3 regions of the Lysinibacillus sp. NPDC097214 genome follow, and region 2 is predicted to be linked to each of the others. Evidence: predicted binding sites of a transcription regulator. Region 2 holds the regulator's gene; each other region holds the start of a gene.

Region 1 (6,706 bases), on a different contig from region 2:
TAAGTAACGTGGTTTATTTGTTGGCATTAGTGGTGTTGTAAACTCTAATACTCGGTTCATTATATCCTTAGGCTCACCAACAGATAGCCCTCCAATTGCATAACCTGGGAAATCTAGCTCTACTAATGCTTCTGCAGAACGACGGCGTAATTCCTCGTATTCTCCCCCTTGAATAATACCGAATAGACCTTGTTCTTCTGGACGTTTATGTGCCTCTTTACAACGTTTAGCCCAACGTGTTGTACGGTCTACTGATTGCAGCATATAGTCATATGTCGCAGGGAAAGGTGGACATTCATCAAAAGCCATCATAATATCCGAACCTAAATCATTTTGAATTTCCATCGCCTTTTCTGGACTTAAAAACAATTTGTCCCCATTCAAATGATTGCGGAAATGAACCCCTTCTTCTTCGATTTTACGGAATTGACTAAGTGAGAACACTTGGAAACCACCTGAATCTGTTAAAATCGGGCGATCCCAGTTCATAAATTTATGCAAGCCCCCTGCTTCCTTAACAATATCATTACCAGGTCGTAGCCATAAATGATACGTATTTGACAGAATAATGCCTGCATTCATTTCCTTTAATTCCTCAGGCGACATTGTTTTAACAGTTGCTTGTGTACCAACAGGCATAAATGCTGGCGTCTCGAAAGAGCCATGTGGTGTATGCACGATGCCAAGTCGTGCTCCAGTTTGTTTACAAGTATGAAGTAGCTCATACCGAATTGCTGGTTGTGTCATATTATAAAAATTCCTCTCTTATCTAAAGTAAAAACAGTACTCCGATTTTTTCTTTATTCGCCTTTTGGGCGAATAAACATAGCATCACCAAAGCTAAAGAAACGATATTTTTCTTCAACAGCTTGTTGATATGCACTTAAAATTGTTTCTTTTGTTGCAAGCGTACTAACAAGCATGACAAGAGTAGACTTTGGTAAATGGAAGTTTGTGATTAAACCATCCACAACAGTAAATTCATATCCCGGATAAATGAAAATAGACGTCCAACCTTGTTCCGCTCGTACTTCGCCTCCATATTTAGAGCCGATAGTTTCTAAAGTACGTGTAGAGGTTGTACCAACTGCAATCACTTTTCCACCATTACTCTTTACTCGGTTTATGATAGATGCGGTTTCTTCCGTTACACTATAAAATTCAGAATGCATTTCGTGATTTTCAATTGAATCTACACTTACAGGACGGAAAGTTCCAAGTCCCACATGTAAAGTGATAAATACAACTTCGACCCCTTTTGCTTTCACCTGCTCTAGTAATTCTTCTGTAAAATGCAGGCCTGCGGTTGGTGCTGCTGCTGAGCCGCGCTCTTTTGCATAAACAGTTTGGTAGCGATCTTTGTCCTCTAATTTTTCGCGAATATATGGAGGTAGTGGCATCTCACCAAGTTGCTCTAAAATTTCATAAAAAATTCCGTTATATTTAAACTCAAATGTACGTCCACCATGATCAAGCTCTCCTGTACAAGTAGCTGTCAGTAAGCCATCTCCAAATGTTACAACTGTGCCGACTTTTACACGCTTAGCTGGTTTAACAAGTGTTTCCCATTCATCCGTACCTGCCATTTGCTTTAATAGCAGTACCTCTATATGAGCACCCGTTTCCTCTTTTACACCCATTAAACGCGCTGGTAATACCCTAGTATCATTTAACACAAGACAGTCTCCAGCTTGTAGCTCATCTAAAATATGAGCAAAATGGTGATGCTCGACATTTGTTGAGCCTGGCGTCACTACCATTAATCGACTAGCTGTACGGTCTAAAAGTGGTGTTTGTGCAATAAGTTCTTCTGGCAATTCAAAATCAAAATCTTCTACACGCATGAAAATACTTCCTTCTTCTAGGTTTGTTGGGGATATTCATATCCAAAATGTTCGTAGGCTAAATGTGTTGCCACACGTCCACGTGGCGTCCGTTGGATAAAGCCGATTTGCATCAAATATGGCTCGTACACATCCTCAATCGTAACGCGTTCTTCGCCTATAGATGCTGCCAACGTATCTAAGCCTACTGGGCCACCGCGGAAGCGCTCAATCATATTGGTCACGAGTTTATGGTCAATATGGTCAAGCCCTCTAGGATCGACTTGTAATAGCTCAAGCGCTTGCTTAGCAAGTCCCTCCGTTATCATACCATCTCCAAGCACCTGTGCATAATCTCGTACTCGTTTTAGCAGACGGTTAGCAATACGGGGTGTACCACGCGAGCGCGTTGCCATTTCCAATGCTGCTATTTGTTCAATATCAACATCAAATAAATGCGCACTACGTACAACAATTTCTGCAAGTGAAGTATGATCATAATACTCCAATCTTAATAATACGCCAAAGCGATCCCTTAAAGGTGCTGATAATGCACCTGCTCTTGTTGTTGCACCAACTAGTGTAAATGGTGGTAAATCAAGTCGCACAGAACGCGCTTCAGGGCCTTTACCAACGACAATATCTAAACAAAAATCCTCCATGGCAGGATAAAGCACCTCTTCAATTGCACGAGGCAGGCGATGTATTTCATCGATAAATAGCACATCCCCTGGCTCCAGTGAGCTTAAAATAGCTGCTAAATCGCCAGGACGTTCGATTGCAGGGCCGCTAGTCATGCGCACATTGACATTCATTTCATTAGCAATGACAGCAGCTAATGTAGTTTTCCCAAGTCCGGGTGGTCCATATAACAGCACATGATCTAAACTTTCCTGACGAAGCTTTGCCGCTTCAATGAAAATTTGTAAATTCTCCTTTACCTTATGTTGACCAATGTATTGTGCTAATCTTTGTGGGCGTAAAGATAATTCAAAATGTTCATCATAGCTACCTGACTCACTAGCCATCATACGTTCAGACATGTACTTTCCCCCCTTTCACTATTTTAACTTTAATAGCAATTGTAAAGCTTGTTTCATAAATGCATCTGTTGTTTCAAGCTTGTCGTTATCTTCGAGCTGTGGACGTATTTTTTCTAGTTCTTTTTCAGAATAACCAAGTGCCATTAAGGCAAGAATAGCTTCTTCAAGCTCATGTTTATATGGATTCACACCAAATAACGGTAGCTCATCTTCTGTACTTGGTAGCTCAATAGATTCTAACAATCCGCCAAGTTTACCTTTTAAATCTAGAATCATTTGACGTGCCGTTTTCTTACCCACACCAGGAAACTTTACTAAAAACGATTCATCCTCTCGTTCAATGGCACTGATAACCTGTTGCGGATTCCCAGTAGCTAAAATAGCAAGTGCACCCTTTGGTCCAATTCCTGATACTAAAATAAGTTTACGAAACAGCTCTCGTTGGTCTAAATTTGGAAAGCCATATAACACTTGTGCGTCCTCACGTACATGCAAATGTACATATATTTGCTGTTCAAGAGCTGATGTCCTGAACACAAATGGATTAGGTGTATTCAGCTGCCAACCTATTCCTTGTTGTTCAAGGACGATATACTCAGGAGTTATACGCTTTATTTGTCCTTTTAAATAATCATACATTCTATAATCCCTCACAATCATCGTCTTCGATTATAGCATATTGCGAACGAATGCTCGACTATAACAAATGCGCTAAAGCGCTCGTTTACATCCGACAAGCGCTGGAGAGCCCGAAGCAAAAGTAAGCGCTCCACCACTTTTGCCCGAGGGATCGAAGCGACCTCGAGGATGTAGCGCTTTAGCCTAGACGAAAACTACGCTTCAGGTTATCCACAATTAAAAACCTATCATTTTCTTAACATTTAGAAATAGCACAAGTAGTCGTTCACAGACAAAAATGACCGCCGAAAGACGGTCATTTCTTTATCATTTTATCAATATCGTACCACAGTTTTGGCCAATATGTGAGAGCTCGTTTTGTAAATGGCACTAAATAATCTATAAATACCAGCTGTTGATCTAATGGTAAATCTACTGCAAAAAGCCATTCACGTAATAGCTCATTTGGATATTTTAAACGATGTAGCTTTCTTTTATCTAATCGTTTCATCTCTGGTAGCTCTGCAAATATTTTACCAAGGTCATAATTTACAGCTGGCAGTACACGATGCAACCATAAAATATATTCATCATCCGCTTCTCCAAGGTGAGCCAAATCAAAATCGATTAAACGTAATTCTCCATCTGAGCACCATAAAAAATTATGATGTACGACATCTCCATGTAAAAGTGTAATTTCTTTTTCAGGTACATCTTCCTGCGCGATTAGCTGTAACGATTTCTCACTATAATGTAAAATTTGATCGATTTCTTCTTTTGTTAAAAATGCACGAAACTCTTTCCGTCTGCTTTTAAAACGCATATGACGCATTTGCCATTTTAAAAGCTGTGAATAGGTGTGCAAGCCTGGCACACGCTGCCAAGCAATTTTTTTATGTGTATCATGTAACATATTTAATAACTTCAGTGATTCTTTCCGATCTTTTTTACGAGCAAAATTAGCACTATGACTTCCCTCTTGCCAATCTTGCACGATTAAAAACTCGTCGTCACTTTTCATGACAGGTAAGATCAACGAGGGTTCTAGATATCCAAGCTGTCGATGAATAACCCTCACCTTTTCTGCTATTTCTATCTGCTTTGCCCGTTTTACAAAATAATTATTGGATTGATATTTATACTTCCAAATATTCGGCTTTACTTCTTCAATGATAAACGCTTTTTCACCATCGATAAGGCGTCATCCCGCCTGGGTAAAAGTGCGGTGACATCCATGGCATATGGCAATGTGATGGACATGGCATTGGGCATGGTGGCGGACATGGTGGTGGACAGAAACATTGGTCCATTTGCCAATTTGGCATCATGGCTGGCTGTGCATTACAACCACAGGGCTGTTCCGGCATAGCCTCATATTCAGGTTTCATAGGGAAGAATGGAGATGTACTAGATTCTAAGAAATCCCCCATCCCAGCAACTTTTTCGCATCCCATATCACATGATGTTGGTTGCTCCGGCATTGTATATTGCGGCTCCATTTGTGGCTCCATTGGCATATGCATCGGCATTGGCCAATACATATGATGATGCACTGGTTGATGGCAGCTTGCACAATGTGGTACTGCTGGCATTTGTGGCATGATAAAAATCGGCTGCGGCATTGGCATTGGTGCTGGCGCCGGTTGGGCTATAGGTTGTGGTTGTGGTTGAATTTGAATTGGTGATACAGTTTGCTCTACACTTGGCATGACAACGTTTTGATTCCAGCTAAGCTCAACAGGCGCTGGCTGAGGCATCGGCATTGGCATTGGATAAGGAATTGGAATCATCTGTGGTTCAGGCATTGGCGGTGGTGGTACAATAATTGGTGGTGGCATTGGTCTCTGAACCTCTTTTTCTTTAACATGCCTTGTAGGTGACTCCTTATGCATATGTTCCTTGTGCCCCTCTTTATGTGGTTCCCTATGTCCGTCTCTATGCATTCCCCAATCTGTTTCCCGATGATGTTCTCTATGTGGTTCTCTATGTGGTTCTTTGTTTATTTTCTCAGGTAGGATAATTTCCATGCCCGGTACAATATAATCTGGGTTAGCGAGATGGGCATTAAGCCGCTTTAAATCTTCAAACGAAACTCCGTACTCTTTCGCAATCTTCCACAACGTGTCTCCCTTTTGGACAATATGAATACGCAATTTTTTCCTCCCTTCCTCTCTCCGTATCATATGTTCAATGTTTCATTTGGATACAAAAAATTCACCCATGTTAGAAAGGCTTCATGGTACACTAGTTTTTAAGGAAAACTGCTTCCTTTATTACAAGCAGAGGTGATCTCTTATGAAAAAAATGTTAGGCGAAGAACGCCGACTGCAACTTCTAGCACAACTAAAAAACAGCCCAGCACCTATAACAGGGACGGACTTAGCTAAATTCGCTAATGTTTCTAGACAAGTCATTGTCAATGATATGACATTATTAAAGGCTAGAAATGAGCCTATTATTGCTACTAGCCAAGGATATCTTTATATGCATCAGGAACAAATACAGCAAACTGTTGAACGTACAATTCCTTGCTTCCATACTGCAGAGAATGCAGAAGATGAACTGATAACTATAGTTGATTGCGGTGGTACAGTAAAAAATGTTATTGTTGAACATCCTATTTATGGAGATATTACTGCATCCATAATGGTCTCTAACCGTCATGAGGTAAAAAAATTTATTGAACGTGTTAACGAAACACAGGCAAGTTATTTATCCGAACTAACAGGTGGTACACATCTTCATGTTATTTCTGCGCCTTCTGTTGAAATTTTAGATTTAATTGAGCTTACTTTACAAAAAAAAGGCTATTTAGTTGTAGATCAATAATTCAACAAATCCAACTTCTATAATATGTAAAATCAAATAATTGGATTAATAGCTGCTAGCCTTCACGGAGACTAGCAGCTTTCTGTTCATTTATGCGGTATTTAAAGACATCCTCTAGAGGCTTTAACTTCTTTTTAAACATTGCCGCTTTCGCACAAAAAATATCTGTTGCTGTCGCTACGTTGCACTTTGCTTTCGCACAAAAAATATCTGTTGCCCAATCGGCTCATCGCACGCCCCCAGCACCAGTCAGAACAGAAATCACCCCTACGTTATGATCTTATGCATGTGAATTAGCTTTTTCAATTTTCTCTAAAAAAAGAGCTATCCATTTAAATTGGATAGCTTCAGAATTAGAGAAATCTTCTTCGTTGTGATGGTGTTGGCAATAAA
Region 2 (6,706 bases):
CTACTTGTCTCCTTCACCTTCATCTAGAGCCTTTAAAAAGAAAAAAATCAGTAGGAAAACTCCCACTGATTAAAACGTTATTTTATTTCGTTTCCCTCTAGATGTTCCCGATATCTCCTATGGACAGTAGCTTTGCTTACGTCAAAGTCTAGCCCCCTAAGAGTTACAGCGATTTCCTCAAATGTGAAGCCTCGATTACGTAACTTGACGATTTCTTCTATAGGGACATCTTTACGTTCTTGACCGTTTGGATTTCCTCGGTTAGATAAATTGTTTTCAGGGCGATAGCCATTTTCAACCGCACGACGCATACCTCGACGTATTTTTGCATTATGGATTCTACGCTGGTACTCCTCTACAATTGCTAAAATTTCTAGGAGCATCGTATCCATTTCATTTAATTGTACAGGTCCCGCATCTCGCATAGAGAAAACATTAGTTTCAGTTTTCTGCAATAAATGCAATACGGCCATTCGAGCATTTCCACGTCCTAAGCGTGTTTCATCCTGCACAAATAATGCTGTTACTTCTTTTTCTTTTATGAAATCGAGCATTTCTAGTAAACCTTCTCGTTCCACATCATAGCCACTATGCTTATCCTTAAAAACATGCTTCACTTCGTAGCCCTGTTCTTTAGCATAGCGTACTAACTCCTCCTCCTGACGCTCTAACGAGGAGCTTTGTGTCTCTTTTTCTGTACTCACACGGCAATAGACAACAGCCGATTGTTGTTTAGTTATCATTTTACATTTCTCGCAATTTCAATTGAATTTAAAGGATTGGGTTGGTCCTCACCCACTACTGGAATCACTAGAGATTTACCTGCAATAATTCGTACGTTCGATAATTCATTTTCTGTCTTAACAAGCTTAATCCATTCATCCGACTTCATTTTACCACGGTATTGTTCGGCTAACGACCATAAGCTATCACCATGTTCGATTTCAATTTCTGCGTATGTAACCTCGCCTGGGTCTGTTATAAAAAGATATGCTGTAAATAGTAGACAAGCTCCTAATAAAATTGTAATATGTGGATTTTTTTTAAACCAGTTCATGTTTATAACCCCTTTTCGAGAATGTTTGTTCGGAATATATGTTCTTATAATAATGCGAACAAACGTTTTTGTCAAACACTTTTCGAACCTATGTTTGCTTAAGTGTTCGCATTCTGCTATACTATTAATAAGTAGAATGATTAGAAAAAAGAGGTGAGCAATCATGAAAAAAGTATCGAAAAGACAAGAGGCCATATTAGAGTTCATTAAAGAAGAGGTACGCGCAAAGGGGTATCCACCATCTGTACGTGAGATTGGTGAAGCAGTTGGACTTGCTTCAAGCTCTACAGTTCATGGACATTTAGCTCGTTTAGAACAAAAAGGCTTGATTCGACGTGATCCAACTAAACCACGTGCCATTGAAATTCTAGAGCCAGAGGATTCTATTCAAAAGCAACATGTTATACATGTCCCACTTGTTGGGAAAGTTACTGCAGGTTCTCCGATAACTGCTGTTGAAAATATCGATGAATATTTCCCACTACCAGATATTTATGGGACAAGTGAAGATCAGTTATTTATGCTTGAAATTATGGGTGAATCCATGATTGAAGCTGGCATTTTAGACGGAGATTTAGTTATTGTTAAACAAAAATCAACAGCTGATAATGGTGATATTGTCGTAGCAATGACTGAAGAGAATGAAGCAACTGTAAAGCGTTTCTTTAAGGAAAAAAGTCATTTCCGTTTACAGCCTGAAAACGCAACAATGGAGCCAATTATCGTAGACCAAGTTTCTATTTTGGGGCATGTTGTAGGTCTTTATCGTCGTGTACATTAAAAGTATCTCAATAGTAAAGTATAAAAAGAGGATTTTATGTTCACTGATGGGCATATACCTCTTTTTCTTATTTTTCGAGTGCCATTTTTCACACAAAAAAGAACCCACTTTATATGGATTCTTCGCTCTAGCAATGTCTTTACTTAATTTCCGTCATAAGACATGTAATGCTTATCAAGTTTTATGCCTCTACCTTGAATTTCAAACTCGCCTTTACAAATGCAGTGAATAATTTTTTTGATGCTTCATCTCCTACAATGGCTAGCTCTTCAGGATGCCATTGTACTGCTAGACAAAATGGTAAATCTTCGTGTACTACCGCTTCAACGATACCATCACTTGATTTGGCTACCACTTTCAATTTTTCTGCTGCTACGTTTATTGCCTGATGATGAAATGAATTCACCGCAATTTTTTCTTCCTCGATAATCGTTGTTAATAATGTATCAGGTATTAGATGAACATGATGTGTAGCAACGCTCCGTGCCGCTTGTTGCGTATGCTTTATTAATTTCTTACTATGATATTCACTATCAATATCCTGATAGAGAGTGCCTCCAAACGCAACATTTAGCATTTGAATCCCTCGACAAATGCCGAAAATCGGCATTTTCCGAATAGAGGCCGCTTCAATCAAGGAAAGTTCTACTGAATCCCTTTCCGGATGAATCTTCCCTAACTTTGGTGTAGGTTCTGCACCAAAAAGAAATGGATGTACATCATGCCCGCCCGATAGTAATAATCCGTCCGTCAACGATAAAATTTGTGCTACATCCTCTTCCACTCCAAGCGGAATTATAAGTGGTACACCCCCAGCTTCAATTATACTTTTGCTATAAGCAACATTTAATCTTGAGGACAAATCATCCTCCGCAAAAGCTGTTATTCCGATAATTGGTTTCATGTTATCCCCTCCATGATCTTATCTAGCATTAACTACATATAAAAGCTTGAAGACTATTAATCATCGAAGGACTCCCCCACTGATTAATTACCAAAACCCAAGATACCAATTCATCAACACATCCCCATAAAAATAGATAATAATCGCCGCTAGAGCAATAGATGGTCCGAATGGTATAGGCGTTTTTCTTCCCTGTCCGCGTACTTTTAACACTACTATTCCAACAATCATACCAATGACAGCAGCTATAAATAGCGTAAGAATTGCATGTATTGTACCAAGTACGAGACCAAGTAAAAAGAATAATTTAATATCGCCTCCACCCATTCCACCTCTTGATAGGACAGCTATACAATATAATATTCCAAAACCTACCAAAGCACCAACTATACTGTCCCACCACGGAGACAAAGGAGAAATGACGCGTCCAAAAACTAGCAATGGTAAAAAGAATAATAGCACTTTATCGGGTATAAGCATATAAGCAAAATCCGACACGACAATAATGACTAATAATGAAATTATTAATAATGCTACGAAAAATTCTGCACTAAAGCCCAATTTCCAATAAGCAAAGGCAAAAAACACGCCTGTTATAAGTTCCATCAGTGGATAAATCCAAGAAATTTTTTGACCACAGCTACGGCATTTTCCCCCAAGAAATACATAGGACAAAACAGGTACCAAATCAAACGCCGTCAACTGTCTCTTACAAGAAGTGCAATGTGAGGGTGGACGCACAATGGACTCCTTCAAAGGCACACGTAAGCCAACTACATTAAAAAATGAGCCTAAAACGAGCCCAAATATGAAAACTGTAATTGTATAAGCAATCTCCATTTTTTATATCCTCCTATACTAATAGACGCCCATACATTTGAAGTATGCGCGCCATCTAAATTATTGTTGTCCTTCATAATAGAACGTCGTTACTTGTATGGTAGATTTTATCGTTAAATCAGCGTCCTTCTCCAACTGATCCTGTTCCCCTGGTATTGTAATATTAATGGCATCAGTTTTCATCACACGCTCTAGTTGTTCAATTTCCTTTAAAAAGCTTTCTTGAGATTTAAGATCTAAGGCAGCGACCTCTAAATTAAAGGTAATTAATTTTAAATTAGCAGGAAGAGATTCCTTAGCAATAGAAGAAATCGGCGGCTCCTCCTCTGCATTTTTTTCTTGTTCTCCATTTACTTCTGCATCCGCTTTTTCAACCATATTCGGCTCAGATACATCTGATTGTGCTACAGATGTATCATCATTATTAATTTCCATTGACTCAATACGTGCACCTGTTACTTCTTCAATCTCAGCTAAATCTAAAACTATCTTTTCAATCGCTCTAGATTCCGGAAGTTTTTGTCTCATCGCTAAAAGATTTGAGGTAGGTACACCTTGCTTTTCATCGAACTTAGCAAGTTGTCCTTGTAAACTAGTTATTTGTTGTTGAAGTTGATCCACATCGCTTTCTTTCGATTCAACCTCATTCATTTTAGGTAAAAGTAAATAGTAATATAATGCAAATAAAACAGCGGCTATTAAGGCTATTAATAGCATAATAGATGATTTTTTACTACTTGTTAGCTTATTCACGAGCTTCGACCTCCAGCTAAGTACATTTGATCAACGGTCGCTGTAATGGACACGGAGTAACGAGGAATTTCTTTAAATTTTTGTTCCGGTGTTAGCTCCTGTTCTGCACCAACTTGCACATAAAAGTTAGAAAGGGAGTTGATTTGTGCATCAGTAAAGTAAAGACTACCTAAAAGTCTCTCTACATATTTAGAAATGTCAGGCATTGATTCGAAGTCAACAGTAATGTTAATTGAATCTTGCCCAAATTCATAGCTACGTAATTTCGAATAGGCTGGTAATAATTTTTGTGCTTCATCCATTAATGGAGAAACTGGATACGAAACACTCTGCACAAAATGCATCGACTCTTCCAATGACCCTTGATTGACACTTTGTTTTGCGTCCAGCTCTTGCTGTAATTGTTCAACCTGTGTTGTTAGAGACTGTTCTTCCTCAAGTAGCATGGAGAGATCACTTTTCGCCGTAAAATATAAAAACACTAAATATGTAAGGACGATACCTACCACTAGTATTAGCAAACTATAGAACAGCTTTGGAGAGTCTGCTCTTTTTTCAAGCTGCGGTAAAAGGTTAATATCTGGTACCATCATTTAACCTCCTTTAAAGCTAAGCCGAGCAATGTCGAAAATTCCTTTTTAAAAGATGGAAAAAACTTCGCTATTTTTGCGCCATCAACAACTGTCAAAGGAGTCGCTAAATTAGAAGCTAATAAATTACTAATCGATGTTAACTGTGGATTATCTCCAAGAATAATGATTTCATCCACCGATTTTTCACCTTTATGTAAAGAGAATTTAAAGAAATTCATCATCCGATCTATTTCTAAAACTTGATCCATTACAACCATATGATAATCATCAGCTTTGTCGCTATATTCAAATTGATAACTAAATTCATCTTCTTGTTTGCCCTGCCATTGCGATAAATTAGTTTCAATTGATTGATAACGTAAAAATTCAATCTGACCTAGCGAAAATATACTGATGGAAAGTTCATTTATTGACCAGTCGGCAATTAAATATGTTTTGTTTTGAGCTAACAATGCCATATGTTCCAATAATCGAATATTACATAATGCCCGAATGTCTACAGCTTCAGGATCTAAAGAAACATCTAGAAGCATGCCAACCATTTTCGTAATTTCTTCTGACGGTGCAGCAAATAACATTGCCTTACCATCCTCAGAATCGGCATCATAAACATCAATAAGCGGTTCCTGGAAAGGTAAATGAATGGAATGCCCTAACTCCATCTCTGCATAACCACGCAGTTCAGCCACTTCAATATCTTTCGGGTGCTCAAAACTTTTTAAAAGCACCGTCGTATCAGGTACAAACATACGTACAGGCTGTTTTTTCCCCGTCCATTTCACTACCTGTTCTTTTATAATTTCAAAAAGTGCTACCTCATCAATAATTGTCGCATTTTCAACGATGCCCGCAGCTAGAGGATATTCATATCCCTCCCACTGACTAGGCTCTGGTCCTTTCGCCACAATCGCACGAAGCACATAATCCTTTAATTCTATTGAAACATGCGATTTTTTCTTTCTTCTGAACATGTGAAAAGACCTCCTTATCCTGATTCAATAATTTTTCTTAATTAGTCATCCAGTTCCCAGCCAGAAACGTTAAAGTTAACGTTTCTGAGTGGGTTGGGAGGACTAAGGTTTTTTTGGAACAACTAAAGTATTTTCTTTGCTACCTTTTTGCTCGTCTTTGTTAATTTCGTCTATTGATGCATCATTGAATTGCACAGACTTTGATTTAGTATAGTTAATCACAGACGTTGTTAGTACATTAGGGCTATCTTTAGTTACTTTAGTAGTTGTGTCATCAGGTATTTTACCAGCTGCATCAAGATATTTTTCATCTAATAAAGTTTTTACAGTTACATTATCTTGTTTCGGCTCCTCCGAAAAATAGATATTGGCAGCATTTAATACATTGATTGCATCTGCTTTTACAGCTTTATAACGTGAGTTATCAATAATATTACCAATCGCAGGAATAGCGATTGCCGCAATAATTGCAAGAATTACAATTACCGCTAAAAGCTCGATTAATGTTAAACCTTTCTCATTGTTAAGTCGTTTTTTGTTTACTAATTTTTTAAACATAGTAGGTTTCCCCCTTATATTTTTTATTTGAAGTGTAAATACACGAACTTCCTTAAAATTTTTCATCAATCTATAAATATTTTAAAATTTACATGTTTTCATATAATTGGAACATAGGTAAGAAAATAGCCGCTACGATAATACCGACAACTAAAGCGAGCACAAGTATCATAAGGGGCTCGATTAAAGATTTCAGTGTATCGACAGCACGATCTACTTCTTCCTCATAAAATTCAGCGATTTTTTCTA
Region 3 (6,706 bases), on a different contig from region 2:
CGATAAGTTCATTATGCTTGTCAATTACCCGAGTGAAAATTTTAGAGTCGTACTGAACTGGTTGAAGTAAATAGGTGTTAAAAGAAAGTAAATATCCATTGACGTAGTTTGCTGACATTATGTAAGCCTCCTTTTTCTATTTCTTCTTGAAGTGTAAAATACAAAATTAAATTCAGAAAATATAGATAAATGGTGGAACCTCGCGCTATTTCAAGCAATTGCTTAGAATGATTGCTTAAAATAGCACGAGAATAATAGTAAATCGAAGTGATTTTCAGTTCTTAAGCATTGCATTTTAATTTCAATTTTCTTATAATTTAGAAAAGGATCGAGGTGAGATCGTTGGATAAATATTATTCGTATACAGATTTTCTAAAAGCCGTTGGTCAGACAAAGAAAGTTGATGAGGCAGAGAAATTATTAAACGAGATTTATTTAGATTTATTTTTAAATCATATCCAGCGTAAGCATCGTGAAGAGCAGCTCATGGTTCTGATAGATAGAGCACTCGATGACAAAGATGAAAACGCATTTCATCTATACGCAAACGAACTAATTGCTTTACACCAAGATACAACTGAATAATATGACGAGCCCGCTCTCTGTTATTGGAGGGTGGGATTTTTTTGTGATTTTATTTGTAAGATTGGTAAGTGGAACCCTTGAATTCGAATGTAGAGCATGAAGAAGAATCGACAGAAGAGAAGAAGGGATTTTTGTTTTGAATAACTAAGTCTTTTTGGTAGAAAAAGATTTATGTATATAACGTCATAGAAGTAAAGCGTCCTAAGTTGAGTCTCTTTTTAAAAATTTTTCCCAAAAAGTTTTTTTATAGTGTCACAAAACCCCATTAATTTCAGTTATATAGGTTAGAAAGGAGGGGAAACAATTGACTGTACTGAATAACTCCAAGAAAAATGCCGATTTAGATATAAAATCTATCGTGGAACAAGTTCAAACAGGTGATATTCATGCCTATACAGAAATAATTCGTTGTTTTCAAAAGCCAATCTATATTTACTGCTACTATCTTTTAGGAAACAAAGAAGAAGCTGAGGATGCTTCACAAGATATTTTTATAAAGGGATTAGAGAATATTAGTAATTTTTCTTATACGGTTTCTTTCTCAGCATGGCTTTATAAAATTGCTCATCATCACTGTATTGATTTAATAAAAAAGAAAAATAAAGGCTATAAATTTTGGACAGGTTTTAAGAAAGATCACGCACACGATCACACGCAGGAACAAGAATTTCAATATGACGATATCATTCATGAGTTATTAGAACAGTTACATATGGACGAAAGAAGGATTCTGTTACTTCGATCGATAGAAGAATATAGCTTCGACGAAATCGCTGCTATTATGGAGCTTAAACCAACTACTGTTCGAAAAAAATATGAACGATTACGTAAAAAATTGATGAAAAAGAATAAGTTGGGAGGGGAAATTTATGCACACTCGTTCAAAACAGGAGGATAAAGAGTTAGATCAGTTAGAAAGATTAATCCGAGAAACCCCAATGGAAATTGATTTAGTTAATCGTACAATGAATAAATATGAAAGCACTCGTTATACAAAGCAGCCAGAAAGTTCTAGAACCCCTAAGAAAATGCGTCAAAGAGTGATGATGATAGTAGCCTCGGCAGCAATGATTATTTGTCTTATATTTGTCACTAGCTTAGTTTCACCAACTTTGGCTGCAACGATCAAACAAGTTCCCGTGCTTTCATCTATTTTCAAACTTGCTGGTGATCTTGGTCTGCAAACTGCTGATGAAAAGGGGCTTTCAACTAAACTTCATACAAGTGTTACTCGTGATGATTTTACATTAAGTGTATCTGAAGTAGTGTATGACGGTACACGCGTTTCAATAGCTATTGAACGTCCTCATATAGAGAATGAGAAAGAAACTTTAATGGATCGTATTAGTGATATTAAATTGTTTATAAATGGTAATCCCCTTAAGGCTTTTGCTCCGGATCCGGAAAATTCAATGAATGGAATTATAATAAACCCAGGTAAAGATAATGATTCTGCCATTATTGAATTTGTGGATGAAAGAAATCAAGGGGGGCGTCCTTTTCCCGAACAGTTTGATTTAACATTGCGTACTACAATAACTGGTATACAGGACCCTTTAGAAATCGATATTCCTGTGAAAAATAAAATTGAAGACTATGTAACTTTACAACCTAATGTAAGTCGACAATATGATAATATTCATTTTACTATTGAAAAGATCGAGCTGACTCCTATTACAACCAATATAACGACAAGAACCATTTTAACAGACAATTCACCCGTCGCAGAGCTAATAATGGGAATAGATGTTGTTGATGAACAAGGACATAAACTAAAACTAATTGGTGGCCTTGGTTCGTATGAGTCAAATGGTAGCGATAAGATTATGGATCATCGATATACACCTTTTGAATCCATTCCAAAAACAATAACCCTTAAGCCATATATACATCTCTTTAAAGAGTATCCAAAAGGTGAATTTCAATTGGATGAAAATGGTCAGCCGAAGATTCAATACATCCCTGAGCTAGAGGTTACACTACCGATTAACTCACAAAAATAAAAAAGTAGAGAAAGTGGGGCAAATCTCACTTTCTCTACTTTTTAGTGTTTCAAATTATTTACTTACTTTAAAACTATAATTTTCTAACCAAGCTGATCAGTTTTACTGGTAACCCGAGCAGTAATTCAGCTACCTGATCAGTTCCCCCGGCAACCCAATCAAATCCCTTAGACTCCGCTTACATAACCCTTTAATAAACCTAAACCCGACGAGCAATCCACACCAAACAGTGAAATTCCTGCCAAGGTCATGTATTTACATCGTCCCATCTCGATTAGCTAACATTTGGAAAGGGTAATCTATTGATAGAGAGGTTCCAATTAATTTTTAAAGTACATACGTTCTGTTGAATTCATCACAAATATAGCAAATGAAAAAATATTTACAAACATTCGTTCGTTAAATGTTCGAAATTTTAATAATGCTATGCTAAAATATATGTACAAATTGGAAGGAAAGGACGGGGACATGTGTGCAAACATTTGATTTACAAGCGCCATATACGCCTAGTGGAGATCAGCCGCAGGCAATTGCGGAATTAGTGGAGGGTGTACGTGCAGGTAAACGTCATCAAACTTTGCTTGGTGCAACAGGAACAGGTAAAACGTTTACGATCTCTAATGTCATTAAACAGGTAAAAAAACCGACACTTATTATGGCACACAATAAAACACTAGCGGGTCAATTGTATAGTGAGTTTAAAGAGTTCTTCCCTGATAATGCAGTTGAATATTTTGTCAGCTACTATGATTACTTTCAGCCAGAAGCTTATGTACCGCAGACGGATACTTATATCGAGAAAGATTCAAGCATTAATGATGAAATTGATAAGTTGCGTCACTCTGCGACATCTGCATTATTCGAGCGTGATGATGTCATTGTTATTGCATCCGTGTCTTGTATTTATGGTCTAGGTTCTCCAGAAGAATATCGTGAACTGGTCGTATCAGTGCGTACGGGAATGGAAATTGAACGTAATCAGTTGCTTCGAAAATTGGTCGATGTACAGTATGAGCGTAATGATGTGAGTTTTACACGTGGGACGTTTCGGGTACGTGGTGATGTAGTGGAAATTTTCCCTGCATCCCGTGATGAACATTGTATCCGCGTGGAATTTTTTGGGGATGAGATTGATCGAATTCGCGAGGTAGATGCGTTAACGGGAGAAATACTAGCAGAGCGTGATCATGTTGCTATTTTCCCAGCGTCCCACTTCGTTACACGAGAAGAAAAATTGCTAAAAGCTATTGATAATATTGAAAAAGAGTTGGAGGAGCGTTTAGCTCTTTTGCGTGCAGAGGATAGATTATTAGAGGCGCAGCGTTTAGAGCAACGCACTCGTTACGATTTAGAAATGATGCGTGAAATGGGCTTTTGCTCGGGTATTGAAAACTACTCGCGTCATTTAACATTGCGTGAAGCGGGGGCAACTCCATATACACTACTTGACTATTTCCCTGATGATTTTTTACTTGTTGTCGATGAAAGTCACGTGACTTTGCCGCAAGTTCGAGGGATGTATAACGGTGACCAAGCACGTAAAGGTGTGCTAGTTGAGCATGGCTTCCGTTTGCCATCAGCACTAGATAACCGACCTTTACGTTTTGAAGAATATGAGAAACATATACATCAAGCTATTTATGTATCGGCAACACCTGGCCCGTATGAGCTTGAGCATACTCCGGAAATGGTGCAGCAAATTATTCGTCCAACTGGGCTGCTTGATCCACAAATTGACGTACGTCCTATTGAAGGGCAAATTGATGATTTAATTGATCAGATTCAAGATCGTATTGCTCGTAATGAACGAGTGCTCGTTACAACATTGACGAAAAAAATGTCAGAGGATTTATCAGCTTATTTGAAAGAAATGGGCTTAAAGGTAGAGTACTTACATTCAGAGATTAAGACGCTAGAGCGAATTGAAATTATTCGTGAGTTGCGAAAAGGTACGTATGATGTTCTAATCGGCATTAACTTATTGCGTGAAGGGCTAGATATTCCTGAGGTTTCTCTTGTGGCGATTTTAGATGCTGACAAGGAAGGATTTTTACGTTCAGAGCGTTCGTTAATTCAAACGATTGGACGTGCCGCGCGTAATGCTAATGGTCATGTCATTATGTATGCAGATAATATGACGGATTCGATGAAAAAGGCGATTGAGGAAACGAAGCGTCGTCGAGTACTGCAAATGGCGTATAACGAGGAGCATGGTATTACACCGAAAACGATTGTTAAAAAAATTCCTGATGTTATTCGTGCGACACAGGTGGCAGAGGAAGAAGAGAATTATGTAGCGAAGGCCACAAAAGGTAAGAAGCTGACGAAGGCGGAAAAAGAGCAGTTACTTGCTTCGCTAGAAGTAGAAATGAAGGAAGCAGCAAAAGCACTCGATTTCGAACGTGCTGCTGAGCTACGCGATACAATATTTGAATTGAAATTAGAAGGGTGAACGGCTTGTGAAAAATACTGAAATAGTCGTGCAGGGCGCACGAGCACATAATTTAAAAAATATCAATGTCACAATTCCACGCGATCAATTAGTCGTGCTAACAGGTTTATCGGGCTCAGGGAAATCATCATTAGCGTTCGATACGATTTATGCCGAGGGACAACGCCGTTATGTAGAATCCCTTTCAGCCTATGCCCGTCAATTTCTTGGTCAAATGGATAAACCAGACGTCGATGCGATAGAGGGATTATCTCCTGCTATTTCAATCGATCAAAAAACGACGAGCCGTAATCCACGTTCGACAGTTGGGACAGTAACGGAAATCTATGATTATTTACGTTTGCTATATGCGCGCATCGGTAAGCCCATTTGTCCGAATCATGGTGTTGAAATTACCTCCCAAACGATTGAGCAAATGGTCGATCGTTTACTAACTTATCCTGAAAGAACGAAAATGCAGTTGCTTGCTCCAATGGTAGCAGGGCGTAAGGGAACACACGTAAAGCTACTGGAGGATTTAAAAAAGCAAGGCTTTGTTCGAGTACGTATCGACGGTGAGCTACGTGATTTAGATGATTCGATTGAACTTGATAAAAACAAAAAGCATTCAATAGAAGTAGTCATCGATCGTGTTGTGATGAAGGAAGGTGTCGCGGCACGTCTTAGTGATTCCTTAGAGACAGCATTACGTTTGGCAGAAGGGCGAGTACTTGTCGATGTAATGGAGCATGAGGAATTATTATTTAGTGAGCATCATGCTTGTCCATTATGTGGATTTTCAATCGGTGAGCTAGAGCCTCGTATGTTTTCATTTAACAGTCCATTTGGAGCTTGTCCAAGCTGTGATGGTTTAGGCTCGACACAAGAGGTAGATCTTGATTTAGTGGTACCCGATTGGAATCGAAGTTTATTAGAGCATGCTTTAGCACCGTGGGAACCGACAAGCTCTCAATATTATCCACAGTTATTAAAGGCTGTGTGCGATCATTATGATATCCCGATGGACGTACCCGTAAAGGATCTGCCGAAAGAAAAGATGGATAAAATTTTATATGGTTCTGGTACAGAGAAAATCCACTTCCATTATGAAAATGAGTTTGGCAATGTGCGAGATCAAATGATCGAATTCGAAGGTGTTGTCCGTAATGTGGAGCGCCGTTTTAAGGAGACAACGTCTGATTACGTGCGTGAACAAATGGAAAAATATATGGCTCAGCAACCATGTCCATCTTGTAAAGGGTATCGCTTAAAGCCTGAAACATTAGCTGTAAAACTAGCAGATAAGCATATTGGTGAAGTTACACAGTATTCCATTCAAGAAGCTGATTCATTTTTCAAAGAGCTGAATTTATCAGAAAAGGATATGAAAATTGCTCGACTTGTTTTACGAGAAATTGAAGAACGACTGGGCTTCCTTGTCAATGTAGGGTTAGATTATTTAACGTTAAGTCGAGCGGCAGGAACGCTTTCAGGTGGAGAAGCGCAACGAATTCGCCTTGCGACGCAAATCGGCTCACGTTTAACAGGTGTGCTCTATATTTTAGACGAACCATCAATCGGCTTGCATCAACGTGATAATGATCGTCTTATAAGTACACTGCAAAATATGCGTGATATTGGCAATACGCTTATTGTTGTCGAGCACGATGAAGATACAATGCTTGCG

Evidence for each region. Region 2 encodes LexA, which represses DNA repair genes until DNA is damaged. Its sites were predicted from a motif close to CGAACATATGTTCG; they were not measured.
Region 1: the regulator LexA is predicted to act here: its motif matches at 3,549-3,562, upstream of ruvA (Holliday junction branch migration protein RuvA).
Region 3: the regulator LexA is predicted to act here: its motif matches at 2,974-2,987, upstream of uvrB (excinuclease ABC subunit UvrB).

The regions. Positions count from the first base shown of each region.
Region 1 covers NZ_JBNNSS010000001.1:461,784-468,489, forward strand. Annotated here, with positions in the region: gene tgt (tRNA guanosine(34) transglycosylase Tgt) at 1-747, opposite strand, end outside; gene queA (tRNA preQ1(34) S-adenosylmethionine ribosyltransferase-isomerase QueA) at 801-1,844, opposite strand; gene ruvB (Holliday junction branch migration DNA helicase RuvB) at 1,862-2,866, opposite strand; gene ruvA (Holliday junction branch migration protein RuvA) at 2,885-3,505, opposite strand; gene ACQKMI_RS02265 (phosphotransferase) at 3,801-4,679, opposite strand; gene ACQKMI_RS02270 (LysM peptidoglycan-binding domain-containing protein) at 4,669-5,637, opposite strand; gene ACQKMI_RS02275 (transcription repressor NadR) at 5,780-6,313, shown strand; gene ACQKMI_RS02280 (thiol-disulfide oxidoreductase DCC family protein) at 6,667-6,706, opposite strand, start outside.
Region 2 covers NZ_JBNNSS010000003.1:478,527-485,232, reverse strand. Annotated here, with positions in the region: gene ACQKMI_RS09515 (YneB family resolvase-like protein) at 78-743, opposite strand; gene yneA (cell division suppressor protein YneA) at 740-1,057, opposite strand; gene lexA (transcriptional repressor LexA) at 1,221-1,838, shown strand; gene ACQKMI_RS09500 (gamma-glutamyl-gamma-aminobutyrate hydrolase family protein) at 2,020-2,742, opposite strand; gene ACQKMI_RS09495 (prepilin peptidase) at 2,830-3,582, opposite strand; gene ACQKMI_RS09490 (hypothetical protein) at 3,643-4,335, opposite strand; gene ACQKMI_RS09485 (PilN domain-containing protein) at 4,332-4,925, opposite strand; gene pilM (type IV pilus biogenesis protein PilM) at 4,925-5,899, opposite strand; gene ACQKMI_RS09475 (prepilin-type N-terminal cleavage/methylation domain-containing protein) at 6,002-6,457, opposite strand; gene ACQKMI_RS09470 (type II secretion system F family protein) at 6,546-6,706, opposite strand, start outside.
Region 3 covers NZ_JBNNSS010000006.1:123,621-130,326, reverse strand. Annotated here, with positions in the region: gene ACQKMI_RS15315 (competence protein ComK) at 1-118, opposite strand, end outside; gene ACQKMI_RS15310 (IDEAL domain-containing protein) at 343-585, shown strand; gene ACQKMI_RS15305 (RNA polymerase sigma factor) at 890-1,483, shown strand; gene ACQKMI_RS15300 (DUF4179 domain-containing protein) at 1,455-2,588, shown strand; gene uvrB (excinuclease ABC subunit UvrB) at 3,061-5,040, shown strand; gene uvrA (excinuclease ABC subunit UvrA) at 5,048-6,706, shown strand, end outside.